DNA from 3 places in the Cetobacterium sp. ZOR0034 genome. Region 3 is predicted to be linked to each of the others. Evidence: riboswitches for the same ligand, from Rfam matches in the RefSeq annotation. Region 3 holds a riboswitch; each other region holds the start of a gene.
The links. A riboswitch is a leader RNA that binds a small molecule or an ion and turns the genes downstream of it on or off. The one in region 3 is predicted to bind cyclic di-GMP.

Region 1: linked by a shared signal. The riboswitch ahead of L992_RS09590 (hypothetical protein) and the one ahead of L992_RS04955 (MarR family transcriptional regulator) in region 3 are both predicted to bind cyclic di-GMP.
Region 2: linked by a shared signal. The riboswitch ahead of L992_RS03500 (HD domain-containing phosphohydrolase) and the one ahead of L992_RS04955 (MarR family transcriptional regulator) in region 3 are both predicted to bind cyclic di-GMP.

What each region holds. Positions count from the first base shown of each region.
Region 1 covers NZ_JTLI01000049.1:53,093-57,348, reverse strand. The annotation lists gene L992_RS09600 (diol dehydratase small subunit) at 1-128, opposite strand, end outside; gene L992_RS09595 (hypothetical protein) at 262-1,656, opposite strand; cyclic di-GMP riboswitch class I at 1,947-2,023, shown strand; gene L992_RS09590 (hypothetical protein) at 2,094-2,816, shown strand; gene L992_RS09585 (hypothetical protein) at 2,875-3,459, shown strand; gene L992_RS09580 (hypothetical protein) at 3,528-4,232, shown strand; gene L992_RS09575 (hypothetical protein) at 4,254-4,256, shown strand, end outside.
Region 2 covers NZ_JTLI01000009.1:13,973-18,228, forward strand. The annotation lists gene guaB (IMP dehydrogenase) at 1-1,373, shown strand, start outside; cyclic di-GMP riboswitch class I at 1,430-1,505, shown strand; gene L992_RS03500 (HD domain-containing phosphohydrolase) at 1,561-3,669, shown strand; gene L992_RS03505 (ABC transporter substrate-binding protein) at 3,705-4,256, shown strand, end outside.
Region 3 covers NZ_JTLI01000016.1:24,604-28,859, forward strand. The annotation lists gene L992_RS04945 (hypothetical protein) at 1-103, shown strand, start outside; gene L992_RS04950 (HTH domain-containing protein) at 185-1,576, shown strand; gene L992_RS04955 (MarR family transcriptional regulator) at 1,609-1,902, opposite strand; cyclic di-GMP riboswitch class I at 1,996-2,071, opposite strand; gene L992_RS04960 (TRAP transporter large permease) at 2,403-3,707, opposite strand; gene L992_RS04965 (TRAP transporter small permease) at 3,709-4,188, opposite strand; gene L992_RS04970 (TRAP transporter substrate-binding protein) at 4,181-4,256, opposite strand, start outside.

The DNA of each region.
Region 1 (4,256 bases), on a different contig from region 3:
AATTCATAAGCTAGAGCTAAAAGTTCGTCTTTAGTTGATTGATAAGGTTTTAATGCTCGATACATCTCAATAATTCTATCATCTGAAACTTTAATAAACTGTTCAGTTGTTTTTAAATTTTTATTCATATTTTCTCCTAACTCAATAGCAAGGTATTTTTAATGTCGTTTTTTTTACGTAACATACGTTATGTTTCCTTTTTTTTGAAATAAAAAATATGTATGAATATTTCAGAAGAAAAGAAAATTCATACATATTTTATTAAGGATTAATTTTTTTGTAGTTAGGAATTGGAAAAAAAATATTTTTTACATTTAAACTACTATCATAAAGCTTAATATTTTCAACGGTTATGATATTATCAACAGAATTCTCTTTAAGGTATTTTCTTAAAGAACGAACATTAATATACTCAGAGATTTTTATATTATGTTTTTTATAGATTTCATTAACTATTATAGGAACAATATTTATATTTAAATCTCTGAAAATAAAAATATTTTTTATACTATTATCTTCAAATTCGGAAAGTTGATACCAAACGGAAAGAGTTTCAAATATAGTAAAGTTCGGGATAATAGAGTTAATCTCCTTTGTTAGGCTTAAAACATTGGAGTTGTAGATATGTTCTAAGTTCAACTTTAGAAAAGCAGAGTCTTCGATAGAGAAACGAGCTCTTAAAGCGGTATAATAAACCCAAGGATTTATAATAGTGAAAAAGCTATTATTTTTATATATTTGATCTCCAAGATATTTAGCAAAAATAGGTCTTAGTTGGACAGATTTATTTAATTCTTGTTTTTGAAACTTCCTATGTGAGTAATAAATAGTATCTATTATTGTTATTAGTTCACTAATAGAATTAGTATTGAGATATTTAAAAGATGAATTTTTAAAAAAATAAACAATTTTTTTAAAAAACTCATCTTCGAAATGAGCAGGTTTATGTCGATAAATAAATTCTTCACTCATATCTCCGATTTTCACTTCATTATCTCGAACTCTAAATGCAAAATAAAATGAGAAGATAGAACTAGTTTTATGAGTAGTGTATTCAGAAGAAATTAAAGACATAAAAGAATATATATCTTTTTTTAAAAGGCAGAAATTATCAATCTTAAGAAAAGAGATAACTTCATTTCTTATTTTTGTTGGTAAAAATTCTTTTTCTATACAAAATTTAAAGGTCAGTAAATAGGTTAAGTGCTTAAAAGAAAAGTTAGTTCCTATAAGTTGTAATCCTTTGTTTGTTGCTTTAAATTTTAAATTATAGTTTTTCATAATGATAGAGATTTCGGTTAAATAGTAATTTAAATTTCTTTTAGTTATGCCAAGTTCATCAGAGATTTTTGATAAGTTTATATATTTATCTTTTATCAATCGAAATAAAAGATAAAAGATTTTTTCATTTTTAGAAAACTCTTGAGTTTTTTTTAATTTATTTCTTGAATTTTTTGAGGATGAAATTTTTTCTATAAGAGTTGTACTTTTAATATCTGAAGCTTCAGAGTTATAGAGTTTGGAATAGATATCTTCTAGATAAAGTTTTGTATGTTGTGCAGACATTGAAAAAAGATCTCCTATCTCTTTAGAAGTTAAATTATTGTTATTTTTAATTAATTTTAAAATCTGAAGATGGCGATTGTTTATGTACATATACTCTTTCCTCCTTGTAATTTATAAAAAATTATAGTGTTTTTATAATTATACTGTTCCAAAATAATTTTTCCTTTTTTTTGAAAATAAGAAAAACATCACGACTTGAATAAAAAATAAAAAAATGCTAATATGAGCAGAGATAAAAAAACAATGATAATTTCTTTTCGAAATTAGTGAAAATAAAAATATGAATAAAAATTTAATAAGTATCTGTAATTTTATTTTTGAGAAAAAACAGGAAAATAAAATCTATTTCAGAATAAACTATTGAATCACTAATTTTGAAAAGATAATTTCCGCAAACTGCAGGAAACTGCAGGACGCAAAGCTATAGGGCCTAATCAAATGGTAGCCAGTTGCACGTTGAGTACAAATTTGTACTCAAGGTGCATTTTTTTTTAAAAATAGTTTAGAAAAAAAATATGGAGGTTTTTATGTTTTTACTAAGATTTTATTTGTTATTGTTATTATTTTATACAACTACATTTTCCTTTCACATAACACCGACTTTTTTTGAGCAAAGGATAGATAAAAGTGGTGGGTATCAAGAGTTTGTTTTAACAAATAACAGTACAAAAACTCAACGATTCAAAGTGACTGCTTTACCAGGCACAGGAAGATATAATGGAGACTCAGATAAATGGATTGAGTATAGCCCTAAAATAATAACAATAAAACCTCAAAGTAAATCTGTACTTAAAGTTTTTATAAAAGCACCCAAGAATACTGAAGAGGGAGAGTATTCCTCATTTTTAAATTTTGTATCAGTACCAGTTCCTGAGTTAGAAAAATCTGATGGTCAGACTGTGGCTGCTGCAGCTCGGATGGGGTTGGATGTGAGTATAGAGATTATAGGTTATGTTGGGGATTTAAAACCTAAACTAGAGATAGTTGATATAAAAACAAGTGAGAACTCAGATGGAAAAACAGAGCTTGCTTTTAAAGTAAAAAATAATACTGATAAAAGAGGTGTTTGGTACAATGTCGATGTTTTGAGAGGAAATGAAAACTATGAATCTATGGAAAGAGGACGTATTGGAGTTGGAAAAAGTGATGAGTTTAAAATGGTTTTAAAAGATATGAAAAGAAAAGATATAGTCGGGGTAAGGCTTAGAGAATCTTCAACTTATGAGGAGATAACTAAGAAGAAAATGTAGGTATCAACAACTTGATATATAGATAATAAAGTAACATATTAGATTAGAGGAGGAAAAAATGAAAAGAGTATTATTCGGAATCATGGCATTATCAGTAGCTACGTTTGCAGCTAATCCAGGGACGGGAACAGCTACAACTGAAGGGACGGCATCAGTTCCAGTAAAAGTTTTAGCAGAAATAACAGCGCCACAGGCAGGACTTACTATAACTGATGAAGCGGGGACAGTTTTAGATGAACTATTAATTGACCATGGAAGAATTGTAAAAGGAGCAGCGACAGACGACTCTAAAGCTTTTAAATTATTTAAAGTAAAGATGGGTGATTCAAGCAATGAATATGTAGAAATGAATGGAAAACTAACTGTTAATTTAAATAAATACACAACAAAATTAATTGGTCCTAATAGTGGGAAATTAGATTCGGTACTTTCTTTGGCGGGTGGAAAGACAAATGCTACAGGAGGGTACGAAGCTGAAATAAACGGAACAGAGCATACAGGAAGAGTTAACTCAGTTATACCAAGAGATCAATTAAATGCGACAAAATTAGAAGAGGGAATATACAACAACGGAGCAGATAGACCAACTTTAACAGTTGTTTATACACCAACACCAACAGGAACAGGAGGAGTAGGAAATTAAATAACTTCTTAAAATTAGAGAGAAGATCTCTTCTCTCTTTTTTTTAAGAAGTTATTGAAGGAGGGCCTATGAAAGTTGTTTTAATATTTTTTCTTTTAGCAACATCGTTATTTTCATATGTAAATGTTCATCCAGTTACATTTGATAAAAGAATAGATGGAAGAGGGGAAGTTCAAGAGTACACACTCTATAACCCTACAAAAAATAGTTTGAGATATCAAATATATTTAGATGATAGCAGATTGGAGAAATCGATGAAGGATTGGATAGAGCTTTATCCGACTACAATAACGTTAAAACCTGGCGGAAGTGGAAAGTTTAAAGTTTTAGCAAGAGCACCAAAAGGTGTTCCAGCAGGAGAGTATCTAGTCACAGTTGGGATAAAAGAGATGGGATTACCTAATAATCCAAAAGATAGCACAGCATCTGTTCAGATTTTAACACACTTAAAGATGGATATAGCAGGGTATGTGGGAGAACTAAATCCAAAGGTATATTTCAAAGATCTAAATGTAAAAGTAGAAAATCAAGAGCTAAAATTTAAGGGTGATATAGCCAATGTTGGAGAAAGAAGAGGAACTTTAGAGTTTTTTTTAGGAGATAAGAATAGTAGAAATCAAATATATTTAGGAAATTTAAGATTACTTAGAGGAGAAAAAGTTGCAGCAGAAAAATTAAATCAAAAGTTTTTAGAAAATTTTAAAAGTATTGAAGAGCTAATTGTAAAAGATTCTTTAAACGGAAAAATTTTATATAAAGAAAAAATAAAATGAAGATTAAAGGGGGTGTAATCATTG
Region 2 (4,256 bases), on a different contig from region 3:
AAGTTAGTTTAAAAACAAGACTTACAAAGGATATCGAATTAAATATTCCGGTCCTAAGTGCTGCAATGGATACTGTAACAGAAGGAGATTTAGCAATAGCTTTAGCTAGACAAGGTGGAATAGGATTTATTCATAAAAATATGAGTATAGAGGATCAAGCTGCTGAGGTAGATAGAGTAAAGAGAAATGAAAGCGGAATGATAAAGAATCCTGTTACTTTAACAAAAGATTCAACTGTATGGCACGCAGAAGAGATAATGAGAAAGTATAAAATTTCTGGATTACCAGTTATTGAACAAGATGGTTCTTTAATAGGAATTATTACAAACAGAGATTTAAAATATAGAAAAGATATGGATCAATTAGTTAGTGATATAATGACTAAAGAAAATTTAGTAACAGCTCCAGTAGGAACAACTTTAGAGCAAGCTAAAGATATCTTATTAGAAAATAGAATAGAGAAACTACCAATAGTAAATGACGAAGGTCAATTAAAAGGATTAATTACAATAAAGGACATCGATAATTTAGTTGAATATCCAATGGCTTGTAAAGATTCTCAAGGAAGATTAAGAGTTGGAGGAGCTGTAGGAGTTGGAGCAGATACTCTAGAAAGAGTTAAAGCTTTAGTAGATGCGGGAGTAGATATTATAACTGTAGATTCGGCTCATGGACATTCAAAAGGTGTTATGGCAAAAATAAAAGAAATCAGAGAAGCTTTCCCGACTTTAAACATAATTGGTGGAAACATAGTAACGGCAGAAGCAGCTTTAGATTTAATAGATGCAGGAGTAGATGCTGTTAAGGTAGGAGTAGGACCAGGGTCTATCTGTACAACAAGAGTTGTAGCAGGAGTAGGAGTTCCTCAATTATCAGCAGTAAATGATGTTTATGAAGTTTGTAAAACAAGAGGGATTGGAGTTATAGCAGATGGTGGAATAAAATTATCTGGAGATATGGTTAAAGCTTTAGCAGCAGGAGCTGATTGTGTAATGCTTGGTGGACTTTTAGCAGGAACGACAGAAGCACCTGGAGAAGAGATTATATATGAAGGAAGAAAGTATAAAGTATATGTTGGAATGGGATCTATGGCAGCAATGAAAAGAGGATCGAAAGACAGATACTTCCAAAATGACGCTAAGAAATTAGTTCCAGAAGGTATTGAAGGAAGAGTTGCATATAGAGGAAGCTTAAAAGATGTAGTTTTCCAAATGTGTGGAGGAGTTAGAGCTGGAATGGGATACTGTGGAACATCAACAGTTGAAGATTTAAAAGTTCATGCAAAATTTGTTAAAATAACAGGAGCAGGATTAAAAGAAAGTCATCCGCATGATATTATAATAACGAAGGAAGCACCAAATTATTCTAAATAGATATAAAATATTGACTTTGTAGGACGTATTGATTATAATGATTATAATTAAGAAACGTTTATAAGTGGCAAAGTAGAGGAAACTCTATGACGCAAAGCTATAGGGTCTTTAAAATGGCAGCCAGCTGCAATAGTCTTTGTGATTATTGCAGCTTTTTTTATTTTTTTTTTTTATTGAGGGAGGATAGATGAAGAGGTTAGTAGTTTTTTTAATGCTGTTTATTAGTTGTTTAGGTTTCTCGGAAGAGAGATTAACAATAACAGTACCTTCAAATACAACGGATATGTATTTGTATAAAGATTTAGAAAAGGGTGAATATCAAGGTGTTTACGCAGAGTTGTTAAAAAAAGTTTTAGAAGGAAAAGAGATTGAAGTTTCATTAGATAAAGAGAATAGTGACATGATGTTGAGAACTATTGAAACTTTAGATGGGAAGAAGGAATATGATTATTTGGATACTCCTATGATTTATAGGATAGGTGTTATTACAAATAAGAATTCGATGCTGTCAAACTTAGGAGAGGCTAGATATTTGAAAGCTGGATATATTCCTGGACAACATGGAATTAGAGAGATGAAAGAAAGATATAGCAATTTAACTTTAGATAAAATTGAAGTTAAGAATATTGATGAAGGATTAGAAAAATTAAAGAATGGTGAGATAGAGATTTTTATTGCACAAGATTGGTATGATAAAAATTTAGGTGATGTAGATTATAAACTTTTAGAGAATATAAGGTATAATGAACAAATAGCTATAAAAAAGAGTTTAACTGAGCTTTATGAAAAAGTGAAAAAAAGTTTAGATGAATTACCAGGTGAAGAATTTCAAGAGATTTTATCTGAAAATAGAGTGTCGTTTTATAAGTATTTGTTAAAAGATACGCCGAGTTATGAAAAAGTAACAGATAACTATAAAGAGATAAGAGTTAAATTGGGAAAAGATAAATTTATGTTGCCGTTTTATTATAAGCAGAAACAAAATTATCAGGGATTAACTATTAATATAGTTAAAGAGATTGAAAAGATAATAGGTATTCCTTTTAGTTTTGTGAAAGATGGAGAGTATGACATAGAGGGAATTGCTATCGAAAACTCTTTGGGAAGAGTAACTAAAAATTATACAAAACCTTATTATGAAATGAAATTGTCTGTGGCAAATAGAAAGTCAGATGGGTTTATTCAGAATTTATCTGATTTAGATAGGGCTAAAATTTTAGTTTTAAAAGGTGATTATAGTTATATATATTTAAAAAATATTTTGAAAAATAGTGAAATAGAAGAAGTAGAGACTTATGAAGAGGGGTTAAATAAATTATTAAATCAAGATGGAGAGTATCTGGTAGGATACTTTAATATATTGACAGGAGTAATAAGTAATAACTTTTTGGATGATAAAATAAAAGTTGCAGGGATATTAAATGATTCTTTTGGTGTTAGTTTTGGAATTAGTAAAGAGAAACAAGAGTTATCAAATTTAATTGAAACTATTTTAGAAAGTTTCACGATAGATAAAACTGTAATAGATAATAATATTTTAAAAAATTCAATAGTAACACAAAATTATAAGTTGATTTTAAAAATATCAATACCAGTAGTGATATTTATAATAATTTTAATAGTATTAATAATTAAATCTGAAAAAAATAGGAAAAAAGCAGAAGAACTAAGTTTTTCGTTGATAGAAGTGCTAGAAATGGCTAATCAATTGAATGACGAGGATACTGGAGATCATGTGAAGAGATTAGGTATGTATTCGACACTTTTATCTGAAAAAGTAAATCTGCCAAAAGAAACAAGAGAAAGTATCAAGAGATTTTCATCTTTACATGATATAGGAAAAGTTGCGATACCATCTGAAATATTAAAGAAACCATCTAAGTTAACAGAGGAAGAGTTTAAGAAAGTAAAAGAGCATGTAGAAATAGGGTATGACTTGGTAAAAAAATTGAAATTAGGAACTGTTGCAGAGAATATCGTAAGGTATCATCATGAAAAATGGGACGGTAGTGGTTATCCGTTAGGAATAAGAGGTAATGAAATTCCTTTAGAAGCTAGAATTGTTTCTATTGTGGATGTTTATGATGCTTTAAGACAAAGAAAGTTCCATAGAGATGCATTGACACATGAAGAGGCTTTAGAAGTTATAAGTAAAGATAAAGGGAAAAGTTTTGATCCAGAATTAGTTGATATTTTCCTTGGTAGTGATAAAGAGTTCGAAAAGATATATGAAGAAAATAAAGAATCTTTAGATTTAGCAACAGAATTTTATTCAGCAATAAAAAATAATAAATAGTGTTAAGAGGTGAAAAATTGAGGAGATATTTATACTTGATTCTATTTGTTTTAGTAACAGCATTATCTTTTGGTGAAGCAGAGTTGTATTTTGACGATATTCAATTTGATGAATATAGTGGTGAGGTAGAGAGGCAGAGTATAGAAAATAATACTTTGAAAATAGTTCAGGCTGTAAAAGTAGCAACTTTAGATCCTATTTATATGAAGGATCAATATTCAATAAGAACTGTGAACTATCTATACGACACATTATTTGTTTATGATACCAACGATAAAGTTGTTTCGAATCTAATAGAAACTTGGAATTGGAAAGATGATAGACTTTTAGAATTAAAAATAAGAGATGGCGTATATTTCCATAATGGTGATAAAATGTTAGCAGTAGATGTAAAAAATTCTTTTGATAGAATGCTTACTAATGGAATTTTTAAGGATTTTTTTAATGATATTCAGAATATAAGAGTTATTTCAGAAAGAGAATTAGAGATAAAACTAAAAGCAAGAAATAATCTATTTTTATCAATGTTGACATATTATATGTGCTCTATAACAAAGGTAGTTGATGGAAAAATATACGGAACAGGA
Region 3 (4,256 bases):
CTACCAAAATATTAAACTTTTAGATTCATATAACTATCTAAATATACTTAATCTTGTTAACAACCATATCTTAGAGGAAGTTTTAAAAGGTCTTAACTTATAATTAAGACCTTTTTTTGATTTATTCCTTTTTTCATGTTATAATATTGCCCAATGAAATAATAATTTTAAGGAGCAGTTTGCTATGAAAATAAATATTAATACAAACCACATAAGAATCTGTAAATTATTAGAATATACGTCATACAAAACGACAGATTTTATCGCAGAGTTTTTGAAAATGGATAAACAAAATGTTAATCTTTATATAAAACAAATCTACTCCTTCACAGATTCAGAAGAGTCCAAACCTACAATCCAATCTATGATTAACTGTATTTGTAAAAATACAACTCTTCTAGGTGATTTGAAAAAGGAGCAACGTTTTACAAAAGAGAATAGAGTTCTTTATATAATTTTAATTCTTTTAAGAGATAGATACATAAATTTAAATAGTCTTTCTAGCTTGTTAGAGGTTTCAAGAAGGGTTATCGGAACTGACTTGGCTTTCGCTAAAGAAGCTCTTAGCATCTATGATTTAGATATCAATAGCTCAAATGCGAAGGGGATATCTATTTCGGGAAGTGAAAAAAACTTAAAGCTTGCTAGTTTATCATATCTTTATAAACTATTTGTTGAGTTTGAAGAACTTCCAACTATAATTACAAAAGATTATCTTGATTTTTTTGATGAACAATTTCATATGAAATTGAATAAAGATGTCGATACCTTTATAAATGAGTATAGCTTTGATTATTTTTCACAAAACAAAAATCTTCTAAAAGCTTTCTTTATAATCTATGGTAATTTAGCGGATCCAGATGAACCTACAATAGACTCTTTGAGTTTCAATGAGTTCAAAATATATTTTAAAGATTTTATAGGAAATCAGAAACTGAAATCTTGCTATAGTTTTTTTAAAATCTCTTTTATGGGCAAGATACTTTTAAAAAACTTAAACATATTTTTAGATACTTTAAAATTCTGTGATGGTGGTTTATACGAAAGGAGAAATTCACTTTCAAAAGAGATTAACACTGTAAAAGCGATGGTTTTTAAAAATCTATCTCTACTGATAACAAAAACAAACTTCTTGGAGAAATTTGTCAACAAAGTGAGCTTAGCTCATGACAAAAGTATTCCTTTAAAAATATGTGACTTAGAGTTTTTACGATTCAATCTACCTGAAGAGGATAGATTAAAATGTCTTCAACTTTTCTTTACTCTAAGAAAAATCTATCAAAATATACAATTTTCAAATGTTATCTTTTTATATATGTGGAGTTCCCACGAGGAAAGTTTAAGTAGCGTTAAAAATACACTTGTTGTTTTTGACCGTATTCCAACATTCCTCTTCCCAATTATAAAAAATAGATTTCTTCTAAAAGAAAATATGAATATTTTGAATTTTATAAAAGCAGATGAATTAGAAAACTATCTTTCTAACTCTGATATAAACTGTGTTATAACTTTTGAAAAACTGAATTCCGATAAAGAGTATCCTTTTATCAAAGCGTATACTCTTCCAATTTTATAAAATAAAAAACTCCTTTATTTTTGAAGGAGTTTTTATATTTTTACAATTTTTATAAATTTAATTTTACTGTATAAATCTTTTCCTATCTTTGTAGGATGAATTTTGAATACTCTTTTGTCATCAAAAGTTCCAAACTTTTGTATAAGTTTTTCCTCTTCTAACTTCTTTAAACATAATGACACAGATCCTTTTGATAACTGCATTCTTTTTGTCAACTCACATAATGTAATTCCTGGAGTTTCGTTTATCGTAAATAGTATCTCCTCTTGAGTATAATTGATATGATACTTCTTTAATTCATTTTTAATCTCCATCTTTTTACACATAGTAACACCCCTAATATTAAAAGTTTTTGACTCTATAAAACAGTTGTATTTTTATAAAAAAAAATACACCTATATTATGAGTTGTTCATAACTAAGTGCAACTGGCTGCCATTTTAAAGGCCCTATAGCTTTGCGTCATAGAGTTTCCTCTACTTTGCCGTATTTATCTTTCGGTATTATTATAACTCATTTAGGATATTTTTGCAACAATATTTCACCCTAAATACAGACAGGATGGATATTAACCACCCTGTCTACTGTATATATTATTAGGATTAGGCAACTTTTTTACAAACATCTTCATAAATTTTATAAATCTATTTGGACATCAAAATTAATGTTTTACATTGAATTATAATAACATATTTATATAGTTAATTATATAATCCATTTTTTATTTTTTTGAATGCAAATTTGACATGTTGAATGTCTTTTATTTTCCTGTAAAAATACAAAAAAGACGATTCTAAATCGAATCGCCTTTCCTCTTTTGAACTATATTATTTTATTAATCCCATTAATCTTGGTAATGCAGTTGAAAGTTCTGGAATATAAACTACTAGTAGTAATACAAATATTATTACCGCATAATATTTTATCATCTCTTTCATAACATCTTCCATCTTTAATTTTGCTACCTTTACCCCTACGAACAGTGTATTTCCTACTGGTGGAGTTATATTTCCTATACAAAGGTTAAATACTATTATGATACCGAATTGAACTGGTGTCATTCCAAACGTTTTAACTATTGGAAGGAATATAGGCGTGAATATAAGTATTGCTGGAGTTACATCCATAAATGTCCCTACGAATAGAAGTAATACATTCATAAGTAGAAGAATTATATATTTATTGTCTGTAATTCCTAAAATTAGATTAGAGATTGCTTGAGGTACTCCTGTGAAAGCCATTACCCATGACATAATTGTTGAAACTCCGATTAGGAAAACAATTATTCCTGTCATCTTTGCACTCTCTTCAAATATAGTCACTAACTGCTTTAAATTGATACTTCTATAGAAGAACATAGATAACAGTAAACTATATACAACTGCAACTATCGATCCCTCTGTAGGAGTGAATATACCTTGAATAATTCCACCTATAACAATAACTATTAAAGCTAATGATGGAATTGCATCTATAAACGTCGCTAAAACTACTGCTAGCTTTGTTGATGACTTACCTTTCATTCCTCTTCCCTTAGCTAAGAAGAACGTTAAAATCATACAACCAAGACCCCATAGAACACCTGGAATATATCCAGCCATAAATAGAGCTGCAACCGAAGTTCCTCCACTTACTAAAGAGTAAACTATCAGTGAGTTTGAAGGCGGTATTAATAACCCTGTAGGAGCTGTAGCTATATTTACTGTAGCACCTAATTTAGGATCATATCCCTCTTCCTCTTCCATAGGTAGTAAGATTCCACCCATAGCAGCACAAGCTGCAACTGAAGATCCAGAGATAGCTCCAAACATCATATTTGCAAGTATATTTGTTTGCATAAGTGATCCTGGAACTCTTCCAGTTAATGACTGTGCAAACGCAACTAGTTTCTTAGCTATTCCACCTTGATTCATAATGTTTCCAGCTAAGATAAAGAAAGGAATCGCTATCAATGTAAAGTTAGATATTCCAGAAAATATTCTCTGTGCTCCTGTAATAAGTGTATTATCAAAAGCTAGTGATGGTAAAATAGCAAGTATAGATGAGATACCTATACTTATAGCTATTGGGAATCCTAAAATTAGTGTAACTATCAGAACACTAAACATAATTAGAGCTGTTGTTAAAACCATTCTACTTTTCCTCCTTTAAATGTTCTAAGATATCTTTTATATTTAGTAGAGAATACATACAAATAATCAATCCACAAATTGGAAGAACAGCGTATATATATCCCATAGATATTCTTAGAGCTGGAGTTGTTTGAGTCATAGTAAGAGATGTTATTGAAGACCCTCCTCTTACTAAAACTCCTAATGAGAATAGAAATATTGCAGCTTCACTGAAAACTCCAAGTAACCCTTGAGTTTTGTGAGTCAATCTATCTATAAAGAAAACCATTCTCATATGATCTCTTTTTCCAAAGATATACGACGCTGCTAGCATCGCCATCCATGCGAAAGAGTATGATATAAGTTCCTCTGAAACTGTACTTGGTGATCTAAAAATATATCTCGATGAAATTTGATAAGTTCCTATCACTGTCATAAACATAAATAGTGCTACACAAGCTCCTAAGATAACTCTATCTAAAATTTTTCTAGTATTATTCATTCTCTTTTCCTCCTATCATAGACTTTCCAATCTCTTGAATTTGATTGTATATAGGTTCTAATTTAGGA